DNA from 2 places in the Stutzerimonas balearica DSM 6083 genome. Region 1 is predicted to be linked to the other one. Evidence: predicted binding sites of a transcription regulator. Region 1 holds the regulator's gene; the other holds the start of a gene.
The links. The regulator FliA, encoded in region 1, starts transcription of late flagellar genes. The targets are predictions, from matches to a motif close to CTAAAGTTTNNNNNNNNNNNGCCGNTAA.
Positions count from the first base shown of each region.

Region 1 (7,389 bases):
TGCTTGCGCACCTGGCGCAGTCGATCAAGGTCAGCAAGAACGAGCCGCTGGAAGAGGGTGGCGTGATTGCCCTGGTCGGCCCGGCAGGCGTCGGCAAAACCACTACCCTGGCCAAGCTGGCCGCGCGCTACGTGCTCAAGCACGGCGCGCAGAGCATTGCCCTGGCGAGCATGGACAACTATCGCATCGGCGCGCAGGAGCAGCTCAAGACGCTGGGGCGAATCCTCGACGTGCCGGTGGTGCAGATCGATCCCGCCAAGCCATTGGCCAGCTCGCTGGCGTCGCTGGCACGCAAGCGGGTCATCCTTATCGATACCGCCGGCCTTCCGGCCAGCGATCCGACCCTGCGTCAGCAGCTGGCCGCGCTGTCGGACCGAGGCGTGAAGTCACGCAATTATCTGGTACTGGCCGCGACCAGCCAGAGCCAGGTGCTCAAGGCGGCGTGGCACAACTATCGCCGCTGCGGCCTGAGTGGCTGCATCCTGACCAAGCTGGACGAGGCTGGTTCGCTCGGTGATGTGCTGGGGCTCACGATCAGCCAGCACTTGCCGATAGCCTACCTGGCCGACGGGCCGCGTATTCCGGACGACCTGCATCTGCCGCGCAGCCACCAACTGGTCAGTCGCGCTGTCAGTTTGCAGTCGGACGAAGAGCCGAGCGAGGAAACCATGGCGGACATGTTCGCCGGCTTGTACAACGAATCGTCGCGGCGGGCGGGTTGAGCGCGCGCTGGCAATCGAATAAACCTGATGCGTCCGCAAGGCGCATCGTCGGCCCCTTGGGCCTGCTACATATGGGCGTTTGAAGATGGGTATGCATCCCGTACAGGTGATTGCGGTGACCGGCGGCAAAGGTGGCGTCGGCAAGACCAATGTGTCGGTCAATCTGGCACTGGCCCTGGCCGATCTCGGTCGCCGCGTCGTATTGCTCGACGCCGACCTCGGCCTGGCCAACGTCGATGTGCTGCTGGGTTTGACCAGCAAACGCACGCTGGCCGATGTGATCGCCGGTGAGTGCGACCTGCGTGACGTGCTCATCCAGGGGCCAGGCGGCATCCGCATCGTGCCGGCCGCCTCCGGTACCCAGAGCATGGTCCAGCTCTCGACCCTGCAGCATGCCGGTCTGATCCAGGCCTTCAGCGAGCTGGGCGATGAGCTCGATGTGCTGATCATCGACACCGCAGCCGGTATCGGCGACGCCGTGGTGAGCTTCGTGCGTGCCGCCCAGGAAGTCTTGTTGGTGGTCACCGATGAGCCGACGTCCATCACCGACGCCTATGCGCTGATCAAGCTGCTCAATCGCGACTACGGCATCAGCCGCTTCCGTGTGCTGGCCAACATGGCCCACGCGCCGCAGGAAGGCCGCAACCTGTTCGCCAAGCTGACCAAGGTCACCGAGCGATTTCTCGATGTCGCGCTGCAATATGTCGGCGCGATTCCCTACGATGAGTCGGTGCGCAAGGCCGTGCAGAAGCAGCGCGCCGTCTACGATGCCTATCCTCGGGCGAAGTCCTCGCTGGCGTTCAAGGCCATTGCGCAGAAGGTCGATACCTGGCCATTGCCTGCCACCCCGCGTGGGCACCTGGAGTTCTTCGTCGAGCGACTGATCAATCCAGGCACTGCCGGGAACCACGAATGAAAACTGCCGGATCCGCTATGTATTACAGCAAGGCACACGAAAAGGATGCGCAATATCGCCTGATCGATCAGTACGCCCCGCTGGTCAAGCGCATCGCCTACCACCTGTTGGCCCGCCTTCCGGCGAGCGTGCAGGTCGACGACCTCATCCAGGCAGGGATGATCGGGCTGCTGGAAGCGGCAAAGAAATACGACTCGGGCAAGGGCGCCAGCTTTGAAACCTACGCCGGCATCCGCATCCGCGGCACCATGCTCGACGAGGTGCGCAAGGGCGACTGGGCGCCCCGTTCGGTGCATCGCAACTCGCGCATGGTCAGCGAGGCGATCCGCGGCATCGAAGCCAGAACCGGGCGTGACGCTAAAGATCACGAGGTTGCGGCCGAACTTAAGTTGAGCCTCGACGAGTACTACGGGATTCTGGGCGATACGCTTGGCAGCCGGCTTTTCAGCTTCGACGATCTGCTGCAGGAAGGCGAGCACGGCGAACTGAACGAGGATGCCGGCAGCGCGCACCCGGAACCCTTCCGCGACCTCGAAGACGAGCGTTTTCAGCAGGCCCTGGCCGATGCCATCGCCAATCTGCCCGAGCGGGAAAAGCTGGTGCTGTCGCTGTATTACGACGAAGAGCTGAATTTGAAAGAAATCGGTCAAGTGCTGGGCGTCAGCGAATCGCGCGTAAGCCAGCTGCATAGCCAGTGTGCCGCGCGTCTGCGGGCGCGCCTTGGCGAGTGGCGTGCCGCCTGATCGACTGTATTGCTGCGAGACGTGCTCGGTTGCCGAGATTTTGGAATTACGGAGGTCGACTTGGACAAGAACATGAAAATCCTCATCGTCGATGACTTCTCGACGATGAGACGCATCATCAAGAACCTCTTGCGTGATCTGGGGTTCACCAATACGGCCGAGGCCGACGACGGCACCACGGCCTTGCCGATGCTCAAGAGCGGCAGTTTCGATTTCCTGGTGACTGACTGGAACATGCCCGGCATGAGCGGCATCGACCTGCTGCGCCAGGTGCGTGCCGATGAGCGCCTCAAGCATCTGCCGGTACTGATGGTCACCGCTGAAGCCAAGCGCGACCAGATCATCGAAGCGGCCCAGGCCGGGGTCAACGGCTATGTGGTCAAGCCCTTCACCGCCCAGGTGCTCAAGGAAAAGATCGAGAAGATCTTCGAGCGCGTCAACGGCTGAAGCAGCAACGCCGCGAGGGCACTATGACGCAAGCAGATCAAAGCCTGGCAGAGTTCGAAGCGACTCTGAAGGCCAACGCCCCCAAGTTGATTGAAAGCCTGCAGCAGGGTCGTTTCGACGAAGCGACGCAGATGTTCAATGAGCTCAGCCAGGCGCGCAACCACAGCCTTTATCAGGAAGTCGGCAAGCTCACCCGCGAGCTGCACAACGCCATCGTCAAGCTCGAGATGGATACCTGTGCCACTGGCGGCGATCCGTCACCGATAACCGATGCCACCGACCGGCTTTCCTATGTCGTGGAAATGACCGAGAAGGCCGCCAATCGCACCATGGACCTGGTGGAGGAGTCCGCGCCGCTGGTCAACTACGTGAGCTACGAGGCCCAGAGTCTGACGGCGGACTGGCAGCGCTTCATGCGCCGCGAAATGGACGCCGACCAGTTCCGCAGCCTGGTCAAGCGCATCGACCAGTACCTCAAGCGCAGCATGAACGACGGCAGCCTGTTGTCGCAGAACCTGAGCGAAATCATGCTTGCCCAGGACTTCCAGGATCTGACCGGACAGGTCATCAAGCGCGTCACCCGACTGATCACCGAGCTCGAAAGCAACCTGCTCAATCTCGTCTTGATGGCGGGTCAGGTGGACCGTGTTGCAGGCATCCAGCATGACCGCGATGCCATGCGCGCCGAGCAAGAGAAGAAAAAACAAGAAAAATCACCGTCCAACGGTGAAGGTCCGCAGATGCATGCCGATAAGCGTGAGGACGTCGTGTCGGGACAGGACGACGTGGATGATCTGCTTTCGAGCCTGGGTTTTTAGGGGAACAGGAATATGAGCTTCGACGCCGATGAAGAAATTCTCCAGGACTTCCTGGTAGAGGCCGGCGAGATTCTCGAATTATTGTCTGAGCAGCTGGTGGAGCTGGAAAGCAGCCCCGATGACATGGCCCTGCTCAATGCGATCTTTCGCGGGTTCCACACCGTCAAGGGCGGCGCAGGCTTTCTGCAGCTGCACGAGCTGGTCGAGTGCTGCCACGTTGCCGAAAACGTCTTCGATACGCTACGCAAAGGCGAACGCCGCGTAGATTCCGAGTTGATGGACGTAGTGCTGCAGGCCCTGGACTCGGTCAACGCCATGTTCAATCAGGTCCGTGAGCGCGTCGAGCCGACCCCGGCATCGCCGGAGCTGCTGGCCGCGCTGTCGCGTCTGGCCGAGCCGGCAGGCGCCGAAGAGGCCGCACCGGCGGCCGAACCTGCTCCCGAGCCGGTCGTAGCGGCTGCCGAGGACTCGGTAGATAACGAGTACGAGCAGCTGCTCGATGCGATCCAGGCGCCGGCGGCCGAGCCGACGGCCGAGTCGGGCGCAGCTCCTGATGAGATCACTGACGACGAATTCGAAGCACTGCTCGACCAGCTGCACGGCAAGGGCAGCTTCAGTGGCGCTTCCGACGCCGCGCCGGCTGGCACGGCGCCCGCTGCCGCAGCCCCAGAGCCGGCATCCGACGAGATCACCGACGACGAATTCGAAGCGTTGCTCGACCAGCTGCATGGCAAGGGGCAGTTCGCCCCGGACGCTGAAAAGCCGGCCGCGCAGCCAGGCAAGCCGGTCGAACAACCGGTTGCTGCCGCGAGCGAAGCCACCGGCGGCGAGCACATCACCGACGACGAATTCGAGGCGCTGCTCGATCAGCTGCACGGCAAGGGCAAGTTCGAGCCTGCCAGCGTGAGTTCCAGCGCCGCCGAGGCGACGCCGCCAGCGGCACCGGCCAAGCCCGCGGAAAAAGCCACCAAGCCGGCGGCGGCCAAGGCGCCGGCGGCTGCTCCGACACGCGCCGAGGCACCAGCCCGTGGCACGCCTGCCGCGGCGAGCGCCACGGCGGAGAAACCGGCCAGCGAAGCGGAAACCACCGTGCGGGTCGATACCGCACGCCTGGACGAAATCATGAACATGGTCGGCGAGCTGGTGCTGGTGCGTAACCGCCTGGTACGCCTGGGTGCCAGCAGTGGCGACGAAGCCATGGCCAAGGCCGTGTCCAATCTCGACGTGGTGACGGCCGATCTGCAGAGCGCGGTGATGAAGACGCGCATGCAGCCGATCAAGAAGGTATTCGGTCGCTTCCCGCGCCTGGTCCGCGACCTGGCGCGCAGCCTGAAGAAAGAGATCAACCTCGAGCTGGTCGGTGAAGAGACCGACCTCGACAAGAACCTGGTCGAAGCGCTGGCCGATCCGCTCGTGCACCTGGTGCGCAACGCGGTCGACCACGGCATCGAGACTCCCGAGGATCGCGAAGCCGCAGGCAAGCCGCGCACCGGCCGGGTAGTGTTGTCCGCCGAGCAGGAGGGTGACCACATCCTGCTGATGATCACCGACGACGGCAAGGGAATGGACGCCAATGTCCTGCGCGCCAAGGCCGTCGAAAAGGGCATGCTGGACAAGGATGCTGCCGATCGCCTGAGCGATCTGGAATGCTACAACCTGATCTTCGCCCCGGGTTTCTCGACCAAGACCGAGATTTCCGATGTGTCCGGCCGCGGGGTCGGCATGGACGTGGTGAAGACCAAGATTTCCCAGCTCAATGGCACGGTGAACGTCTTCTCGACGAAGGGGCAGGGCTCGAAGGTCGTGATCAAGGTGCCGCTGACGCTGGCGATCATGCCCACGCTGATGGTCATGCTTGGCAACCAGGCATTCGCCTTCCCGCTGGTCAACGTCAACGAGATCTTCCACCTCGACCTGTCGCGTACCAACGTGGTCGATGGCCAGGAAGTCATCATCGTCCGGGACAAGGCGCTGCCGCTGTTCTACCTCAAGCGTTGGCTGGTGCACGGGGCGGCGGACGAGGAGCAGGGCGAGGGGCATGTCGTCATTCTCAGCGTAGGCAACCAGAGCATCGGTTTTGTCGTCGACCAGCTCGTCGGGCAGGAGGAGGTGGTGATCAAGCCCCTGGGCAAGATGCTGCAGGGCACGCCTGGCATGTCCGGCGCCACGATTACCGGCGACGGACGCATTGCGCTCATCCTCGATGTTCCCAGCATGCTCAAGCGCTACGCGCGTAGGGCCTGATCAGTAGGGCGGGGGTCTGCGGACCACCGCCGCTAGGAGTGTTTATGGCAGTCAAGGTCCTGGTGGTGGACGACTCCGGCTTCTTTCGCCGGCGCGTCACCGAAATCCTCTCATCGGACCCCGCAATCCAGGTCGTCGGCACCGCGACCAACGGCCGTGAAGCCATCGACCAGACGATGGCACTCAAGCCCGACGTCATCACCATGGATTACGAGATGCCGATGATGGACGGCATCACCGCGGTACGTCAGATCATGCAGCGTTGTCCGACGCCGGTCCTGATGTTCTCCTCGCTGACGCACGAGGGCGCGCGCGTCACGCTCGATGCGCTGGATGCCGGCGCCGTCGACTACCTGCCGAAGAACTTCGAGGACATCTCGCGCAACCCGGAAAAGGTCAAGCAGCTGCTCTGCGAGAAGGTGCACACCGTCTCGCGCAGCAATCGGCGCTACAGCGGCCTGGCCCACTCCAGCCATGCTGCGCCGATGCCGGCTGCACGCAGTTCGAATTTTTCTTCGCCTGCCGCAAGCCCGGCGCGCAGCGCCAGCGCTGCGCCGGGCGCGACTGCCGCGAGCCCGAAGCGCAAGGCCTACAAGCTGGTTGCCATTGGAACTTCGACGGGTGGGCCGGTGGCGCTGCAGCGCGTGTTGACTCAGTTGCCGTCCAGCTTCCCGGCTCCGATCGTGCTGATCCAGCACATGCCGGCGGCCTTCACCAAGGCGTTCGCCGATCGCCTCGACAAGCTCTGCAAGATTCGCGTCAAGGAAGCCGAAGACGGTGACCTGCTGCGTCCGGGGCTCGCGTTGCTGGCGCCAGGCGGCAAGCAGATGATGGTCGATGGGCGTGGCTGTGTGCGCATCCTGCCCGGCGACGAGCGGCTGAACTACAAACCCTGCGTGGACGTGACCTTCGGCTCGGCCGCCAAGGCCTATCACGACAAGGTTCTGGCCGTGGTGCTGACCGGCATGGGCGCCGATGGTCGTGAGGGCGCGCGCCTGCTCAAGCAGAGCGGCAGCCAGGTCTGGGCGCAGGATGAGGCGAGCTGCGTGATCTATGGCATGCCGATGGCCATCGTCAAGGCGAACCTCAGCGATGCCGTGTACGGCCTCGACGATATCGGGCGCCATCTGTCCGAGGCCTGCATCTAGATGAAGGCGGTTCTCTAGATGGATGTGCTCAGCCTTATCGGGCTGACCCTCGCGTTTGTTGCCATCGTCGGTGGCAATTTTCTCGAAGGGGGGCATGTCTCGGCGTTGCTCAACGGGCCGGCGGCACTGATCGTGATCGGCGGCACGCTCGGCGCGGTCCTGCTGCAAACCCCGGTGGCGGTGTTCATGCGCGCGGTGAGCATGGTCGGCTGGATCTTCTTTCCGCCGCGGATCGACATGATCGGCGGCATCTCCCAGGTGACCGGCTGGAGCAATACCGCGCGCAAGGAAGGATTGCTCGGCCTCGAGCCGGTGGCGGAAACCGAAGCCGATCCCTTTGCGCGCAAGGGA
Region 1 covers NZ_CP007511.1:2,689,086-2,696,474, reverse strand. The annotation lists gene flhF (flagellar biosynthesis GTPase FlhF) at 1-722, shown strand, start outside; gene fleN (flagellar synthesis regulator FleN) at 808-1,638, shown strand; gene fliA (RNA polymerase sigma factor FliA) at 1,656-2,381, shown strand; gene CL52_RS12205 (chemotaxis response regulator CheY) at 2,454-2,828, shown strand; gene CL52_RS12200 (protein phosphatase CheZ) at 2,852-3,646, shown strand; gene CL52_RS12195 (chemotaxis protein CheA) at 3,659-5,890, shown strand; gene CL52_RS12190 (protein-glutamate methylesterase/protein-glutamine glutaminase) at 5,935-7,038, shown strand; gene CL52_RS12185 (flagellar motor protein) at 7,057-7,389, shown strand, end outside.

Region 2 (7,389 bases), 940 kb from region 1:
GCAGGCGTTCTGGTCGATCTCGCGCTTGCGCCCCAGCTCGGTTTCCTTCGGCAGCACCGACAGGCAGTTGGACTTCTCGCCGCAGTCGCCGCAGCCCTCGCATACCGCAGCATTGATGAATACGCGCTTGGCCGGGTCTTCCAGCTTGCCGCGCTTGCGCCGGCGGCGCTTCTCGGTGGCGCAGGTCTGGTCGTAGATGATCACCGAGACGCCCTTGAATTCGCGCAGCTCGCGCTGCACGGCGTCCAGTTCGCGGCGATGGTGGAAAGTGGTGATCGGCGCGAAGCCGTCGCGGCTCGGGTACTTGTCCGGCTCGTCGCTGACCAGGGCGATGCGCCGGACGCCCTCGTCGGCGATCTGCCGGCTGAGCTGGTCGACGCGCAGTTCGCCGTCGATCGGCTGGCCGCCGGTCATCGCCACGGCGTCGTTGTAGAGCACCTTGTAGGTGATGTTGACGCCCGCCGCCACGGCGGCGCGGATCGCCAGGCTGCCGGAGTGGAAGTAGGTGCCGTCGCCGAGGTTCTGGAACATGTGCGGGGTGTCGGTGAACGGCGCCTGGCCGATCCAGTTGACGCCCTCGCCGCCCATCTGGGTGAAGGTCTCGGTGCGCCGGTCCATCCACTGCACCATGTAGTGGCAGCCGATGCCGGCCGAGGCGCGGCTGCCCTCGGGCACCTTGGTGGAGGTGTTGTGCGGGCAGCCGGAGCAGTAGTGCGGGGTGCGCACGGTGCTGTAGCTGCGCGCGGCCAGGGCCTTTTCCTTGGCGGCCAGGAAGGCCAGGCGGGTCTGGATGCTGTCGCTGGTGTAGATCGGCGCGAGGCGCTTGGCGATCACCCGGGCGATCATCGCCGGGGTCAGCTCGGAGAGGTTCGGCAGCAATGAATTGCCCTGCTCGTCGAATTCGCCGACCACCCGCGGACGCTTGCTGACGGGCCAGTTGTAGAGCTGTCCGGTGAGCTGGTCCTCGATGATGCTGCGCTTCTCCTCGACCACCAGAATCTCGTCCAGCCCCTGGGCGAACTCGTGCACCGAGACCGGCTCCAGCGGCCAGCTCATGCCGACCTTGAGCACCCGCAGGCCGACCGAGGCGCACAGCGCTTCGTCCAGGCCCAGGTCATCCAGCGCCTGCCGCACGTCGAGATAGGACTTGCCGGTGGTGATGATGCCAAGGCGCGGGTTCGGCGAATCGAGCATCACCCGGTTCAGGTTGTTGGCCCGGGCGAAGGCGCGTGCGGCGTAGATCTTGTACAGGTTGAGGCGCTTTTCCTGAGCCAGCGGCGGGTCCGGCCAGCGGATGTGCACGCCGTCCTCGGGCAGCTCGAAATCGTCCGGGATGCGCGTCTGCACGCGCAGCGGGTCGACTTCCACCACGGCGGAGGAATCGACATTTTCAGCGATGGTCTTCAGCGCCACCCAGCAACCGGAGTAGCGCGACAGCTCCCAGCCGATGATGCCGTAGTCGAGGATTTCCTGGACGTTGGCCGGATTCAGCACCGGAATCGAGGCGGCGATGAAGGCATGCTCGCTCTGGTGCGGCAGCGTCGAGGATTTGCAGCCGTGATCGTCACCCGCCAGCAGCAGCACGCCGCCATGCGGGGAGACACCCGCCGCATTCGCATGCTTGAACACGTCGCCGGCACGGTCGACGCCCGGCCCCTTGCCGTACCACATGGCGAACACGCCGTCGTACCGGGCGCCGGGGAACAGGTTGGCCTGCTGGCTGCCCCACACCGCGGTGGCGGCCAGCTCTTCGTTGACGCCCGGCTGGAAGTGGATGGCGTGTTGCTTGAGGTAGTCGCGGGCTTCCCAGAGGCTCTTGTCCAGCCCGCCCAGGGGCGAGCCGCGATAGCCGGAAATGAAGCCGCCGGTGTTCAGGCCACGCGCCTGGTCGCGCTGATGCTGGAGCATCGGCAGACGGGTCAGGGCCTGGGTACCGGTGAGGTACAGGTGCCCGGTGGCAAGGCGGTACTTGTCGTCCAGACGGATCTCGGCCAGAGACATGGGGCGCTCCTAATTTGTTGTTATCGGAGTCAGGGTGGTCGCGTTCGGCGCCACCCGCCTTTTTCGCGGCAGGGGATCGCCCCGCCGGCACGTGATTACAGTCTGGCCGTGACGAGGGGAGATTTTCTTTCTACTTTTGCGCTAGAACCACGTTCGCTTGCATGAACGATTCGCCGACAACAACAAAACTGGAATGAACATGCAGACCCCGCTGAGCACCGTCGACCGCAAGATCCTCCGCCTGCTGCAACACAACGCCGACCTGTCGGCCGCCGAGATCGCCGAAAAGGTCGAGCTCTCGCAGTCGCCCTGCTGGCGACGCATCCACCGCATGCAGGAAGAAGGGCTGATCGAGCGCAAGGTCGCCCTGCTCAACCCGAAGAAGCTCGGGCTGGACATGACGGTGTTCGTCAACATCAAGCTCTCGGCCCATGGGCGCAGCAACCTCGACGAATTCGAGCAGGCCGTGGTCGGCTACCCCGAGGTGCTCGAATGCCACACCATGGCCGGCGAGTCGGACTACCTGCTCAAGGTGGTGGCGCGCGATATCGACAGCTACGAGCGCTTCCTGCGCGACCAGCTACTGCAGCGCCCACACGTGCAGGAAGCGCACTCGCACATCGCCATGAGCGAGGTGAAGCGGACCACGGAGCTGCCGCTGGATTGAGCGGCCGCTGCCGCTTGTAGGAAAGATTTAAGGTCCCGGCCCTGCCGGTCGATATTACGGGCGATGCCTATCGCCCCAGGCAGCCCCTTCGACGCCCCACCCTTCCATTGCCCATCGGCAGCCTTCCTACTGCCGGGAGTTCCAGAGCATGCTCGCCAATATCCGCATCGGACAGCGCATCGCGATCAGTATCGTGCTGCTGCTGATCGTCACCGTCACGACCCTGACCGCCCTGTTCTTCAGCCGCTTCGAAAGCCTGCTGGCCGACGCCGAGCGCCGCGAGCTGCGCGGCATCTTCGACAACGTCAGCACCACCATCGCCGCCGAAAGCCTCACCGCCGAGCGCCTCGCCGCCCTGGTGGCGAACATCCCCGAGGTGCAGCAGGCGATGGCCGACGATGACCGTGAACGACTCTCGGCGCTGTTCGTGCCGGGCTATGCGAAGCTGGCGAACGACTATGGCCTGACCCAGTTCCAGTTCCACAAGGCACCGGCCACCTCCTTCCTGCGCGTGCACAAGCCGGCGCAGTTCGGTGACGACCTTTCCGCGATCCGCCAGACCATCGTCGACACCAACGCCCGCCAGACGCCGGTGCGGGGTGTCGAGTCCGGCGTCGCCGGCCTGGGCATTCGCGGCCTCGTGCCGATCAGCCATCAGGGCCGGCCGGTTGGCTCGGTGGAGTTCGGCCTGTCCTTGGGCCAGGCGTTCTTCGACGCCTTCAAGGCGCGCTACCACGTCGACGTCGGCCTGGTGCTGCGCGAGGCCAGCGGCAGCTTCAAGCCCTTCGCCACCACATTTGGCAGCCCCCTGGTCAGCGATGAGCAGCGCGGCCAGGCGCTCGCCGGCAATGACGTGATCTTCCAGGCCGAGGCCGACGGCCAGCCGGTGGCGGTTCTGGTATCGGCGGTCGAGGACTTCTCCGGCAAGCCGCTGGGCGTGCTGGAAGTGGCGATGGACCGCACCCGCTACGCCGACGCACTGGCCTCGATGCGCAACACCGCACTGGTCGTCGCCGGCATCGCGCTGGCCATCGGCCTGCTGGTCGCGGCCCTGGTGGCGCGCGGCATCGTCAGCCCGATCCGGGTCGCGGTCGATGCGATGCGCGATATCGCCGCCGGCGAAGGCGACCTCACTCGGCGCTTGGAACAGCGCGGGCGCAACGAGGTAGCCGAGCTGGCCGGTGCCTTCAACCTGTTCGTCGAGAAGGTGCGCCGGCTGGTCAGCGAGGTGGCCGGCTCGACGACGCAAGTGGCCGCCGCGGCCGAGGAGATGTCGGCGATCACCGACGAGTTCAACCGCGACGTCGCACAACAGCGCCACGAGATCGAGCTGGTGGCCACGGCAATGAACGAGATGACCGCCACCGTGCAGGACGTCGCGCGTAACGCCGCACTGGCGGCCGAATCGGCCCAGGCCGCCGATGAGCAGGCCCAGCAGGGCCAGCAGGTGGTGCAGCAGACGGTCAGCTCGATCGAAAACGTCTCGGCCGAGGTCGAGCGTACCGCTGCCGCCATCCAGCGGCTGGAGGCCGACAGCCAGAGCATCAGCGCCGTGCTGGACGTGATCCGCGGCGTCGCCGAGCAGACCAACCTGCTGGCGCTGAACGCTGCCATCGAGGCGGCGCGGGCTGGCGAACAGGGCCGCGGCTTCGCCGTGGTGGCCGACGAGGTTCGCACGCTCGCCTCGCGCACCCAGCAGTCGACGGTGGAAATCCAGCAGGTGATCGAGCAGCTGCAGGCCGGCGCGCGCGACTCCGCCGCGGTGATGCTGCGGGGCCGTGCCCAGGTCGAGGTCAGCGTGCGCCAGGCCCAGCAGGCCGGTGACTCGCTGAGCGGCATCACTGGCGCGGTCACCCGCATCAGCGACATGAACACCCAGATCGCCAGCGCCGCCGAGCAGCAGAGCGCGGTGGCTGACGAAATCAGCCAGAACGTGGTGAACATCAATCAGGTGGCCGATCGCGTCACCGAATCGGCCGGCCAGACCGCGCAGGCCAGCAGCCAGCTCGCGCATCTCGCGGTGGGCCTGCAAACGCTGGTCGGGCAGTTCCGCTACTGAGCGGCGGCGCCGGCGCGAGCCGGCGCTAGTCCGCAGGCAATCCCTCCACCCGTGCGCCCGGGCCGATGGCGTGCTCGGCGAACCAGCCCTGGTTCACCTCCAGCGCATAACGCGCCGGCGCTTGCGAGCAGCGGATCTCGGTGCTCAGCGGCTCGAGGTCGATCAGATCGACGATCCGCCCGGCGTCGTCGATGAACGCCGCCGACAGCGGCAACGGCGTGTTCTTCATCCACAGGCAATGGCGCCCGGGGCGCTCGAAGCGCAGCAGCATGCCGGCGTCGGCCGGCAGCTCGGTGCGCGCCATCAGCCCGCGGGCGCGCTCGAGGTCGCTGGCAGCCAGCTCCACCCGCAGCGTTTCCCCACCGATGCGCAGCGCCAGGCGGTCCTGCGCCAGCGCGGGCGGCAGCTCCCAGAGCAGAGCGGTCGAGACGATCAGCCAAGCCAGTGCGCGCATGCCATGAACCTTTGACGAACCCGGGGAACGGCGATCCTCGCGCCGCACTCAATAACCGAAGCGGGCACGCCCGCCATGGACAAGAACAACAAACGAGGACCTTCCGATGCTCAACAGAATAACCGCCGCCAGCGTCTACCTGGTGCAGCGTTTCCTGCCCTCGCCCTTCGTCTTCGCCATCCTGCTGACGCTGATCGTGCTGGTCGCCGCGATGCTCGCCACCGGCCAGGGGCTGACGGCGATGGCGCAGCACTGGGGCAACGGCTTCTGGAACCTGCTGGCCTTCACCATGCAGATGTCGCTGATCCTGGTCACCGGCCATGCCCTGGCCCGCGCGCCGGCGATCAATCGACTGCTCGACCGCATGGCCCGGGTGCCGCAGTCTCCGGGGCAGGCGATCATTCTGGTGACCCTGGTGGCGCTGGCCGGTTCCTGGATCAACTGGGGCTTCGGCCTGGTGATCGGCGCGGTGTTCGCCCGCGCGCTGGCCCGCCAGGTGCGCGGCGTCGACTACCCGCTGCTGGTCGCCGCGGCCTATTCGGGCTTTCTCATCTGGCACGGCGGCTTTTCCGGCTCGATCCCGCTGTCGCTGGCCAGCGGCGGCGCGGACCTGGCGAAGATGACCGGCGGTGCGCTGAGCGAAGCCATCGACGTCGGCCAGACCATGTTCGCCTCCTACAACCTGATCATCATCGCCGTGCTGGTGGTCGGCCTGCCGCTGCTCAACTGGGCGATGCAGCCCAGGCAGCCGAAGCAGGTCGACCCGGCGCTGCTGAAGGAGCCGGAAGCCGACGCGGTGCCACGCGAGACCGCCGTGCAGCGCCTGGACGACAGCCGCATCCTCGGCCTGGTCGTCGTCGCGCTGGCACTGCTGTTCTTCTACCGCTACTTCAGCGAGAACGGCCTGGCGCTGAGCCTGAACATCGTCATCTCGATCTTTCTCTTCGCCGGCCTGCTGCTGCACGGCACGCCGGAGCGCTACATGCGCGCCATCGAGGAGAGCATTCGTGGCATCGCCGGGATCGTCGTGCAGTTCCCCTTCTACGCCGGGATCATGGGCATGATGGTCGGCGCCAATGCCGCCGGGCTGTCGCTCGGTCGCCTGGTCACCGACCGCTTCGTCGCCTGGTCGACGGCCGACACCTTTCCGGTGCTGGCCTTTCTCAGCGCCGGGCTGGTCAACGTCTTCGTGCCCTCCGGCGGCGGCCAGTGGGCGGTGCAGGGGCCGATCATGCTGCCGGCCGGCGCGGCGCTGGGCGTGCCGCCGCAGGTCACCGCCATGGCGATTGCCTGGGGCGATGCCTGGACCAACATGATCCAGCCGTTCTGGGCGCTGCCGCTGCTGGGTATTGCCGGGCTCGGCGCGCGTGACATCATGGGCTACTGCCTGCTGACGCTGGTCTTCTCCGGCCTGGTGATCGCCGGCGGGCTCTATTTCCTCACCTGACCCTGCCAGGCGCCCGTGCCGGAGTCGCCGGCGCGGGCGCACGGAGCCGCATGAATCACAACCTCAAGGACTACCCGCACGTCCGCCAGCTGGCGATCCGCTCGCTGTTCGAGATCTTCGAGCACTCCAGCGAAGGCACCATCATCGTCGACCGCGACGCCAACATCGTCTGGATCAACGAACGCTACGCGCGCCGTTTCGGCCTCGACAGCCCCGAGCAGGCGATCGGCAAGCCCTGCGAGACGGTGATTCCCGGCAGCCTGCTGCGCGAGGTGGTCAGCACCGGCAAGCCCATGCTGCTGGACATGCTCGACACGCCGGACAGCCCGGTGGTGGTCATGCGCCTGCCGGTGCACGACGACGACGGGCAGATCATCGGCGCCATCGGCTTCGCCCTGTTCGACGAGTTGCGCGCGCTGTCGCCGCTGCTGACCCGCTATCAACGCATGCAGGAAGAACTGGCCTCGACCCGCTCGCTGCTGCGCGCGCGCCAGGCCAAGTACAGCTTCGCCCATTTCATCGGCACCAGCGCCCAGAGCCTGGAGGTCAAACGGCACGCCCGGCGCAGCGCCACGGTGGAATCGCCGGTGCTGCTGCTCGGCGAGACCGGCACCGGCAAGGAACTGCTCGCGCATGCCATCCATGCCGCCTCGCCGCGGGCCAACAAGCCGTTCGTCAGCATCAACGCGGCGGCGATTCCCGAAAGCCTGCTGGAGGCCGAGTTCTTCGGCACCGCGCCGGGCGCCTTCACCGGCGCCACG
Region 2 covers NZ_CP007511.1:3,633,176-3,640,564, forward strand. The annotation lists gene CL52_RS16845 (indolepyruvate ferredoxin oxidoreductase family protein) at 1-2,001, opposite strand, end outside; gene CL52_RS16850 (Lrp/AsnC family transcriptional regulator) at 2,201-2,668, shown strand; gene CL52_RS16855 (methyl-accepting chemotaxis protein) at 2,817-4,727, shown strand; gene CL52_RS16860 (DUF192 domain-containing protein) at 4,753-5,181, opposite strand; gene CL52_RS16865 (short-chain fatty acid transporter) at 5,288-6,628, shown strand; gene CL52_RS16870 (sigma-54 interaction domain-containing protein) at 6,679-7,389, shown strand, end outside.
Region 2: a site for FliA is predicted at 2,696-2,723, ahead of CL52_RS16855 (methyl-accepting chemotaxis protein). Genes of this name have one in related genera too.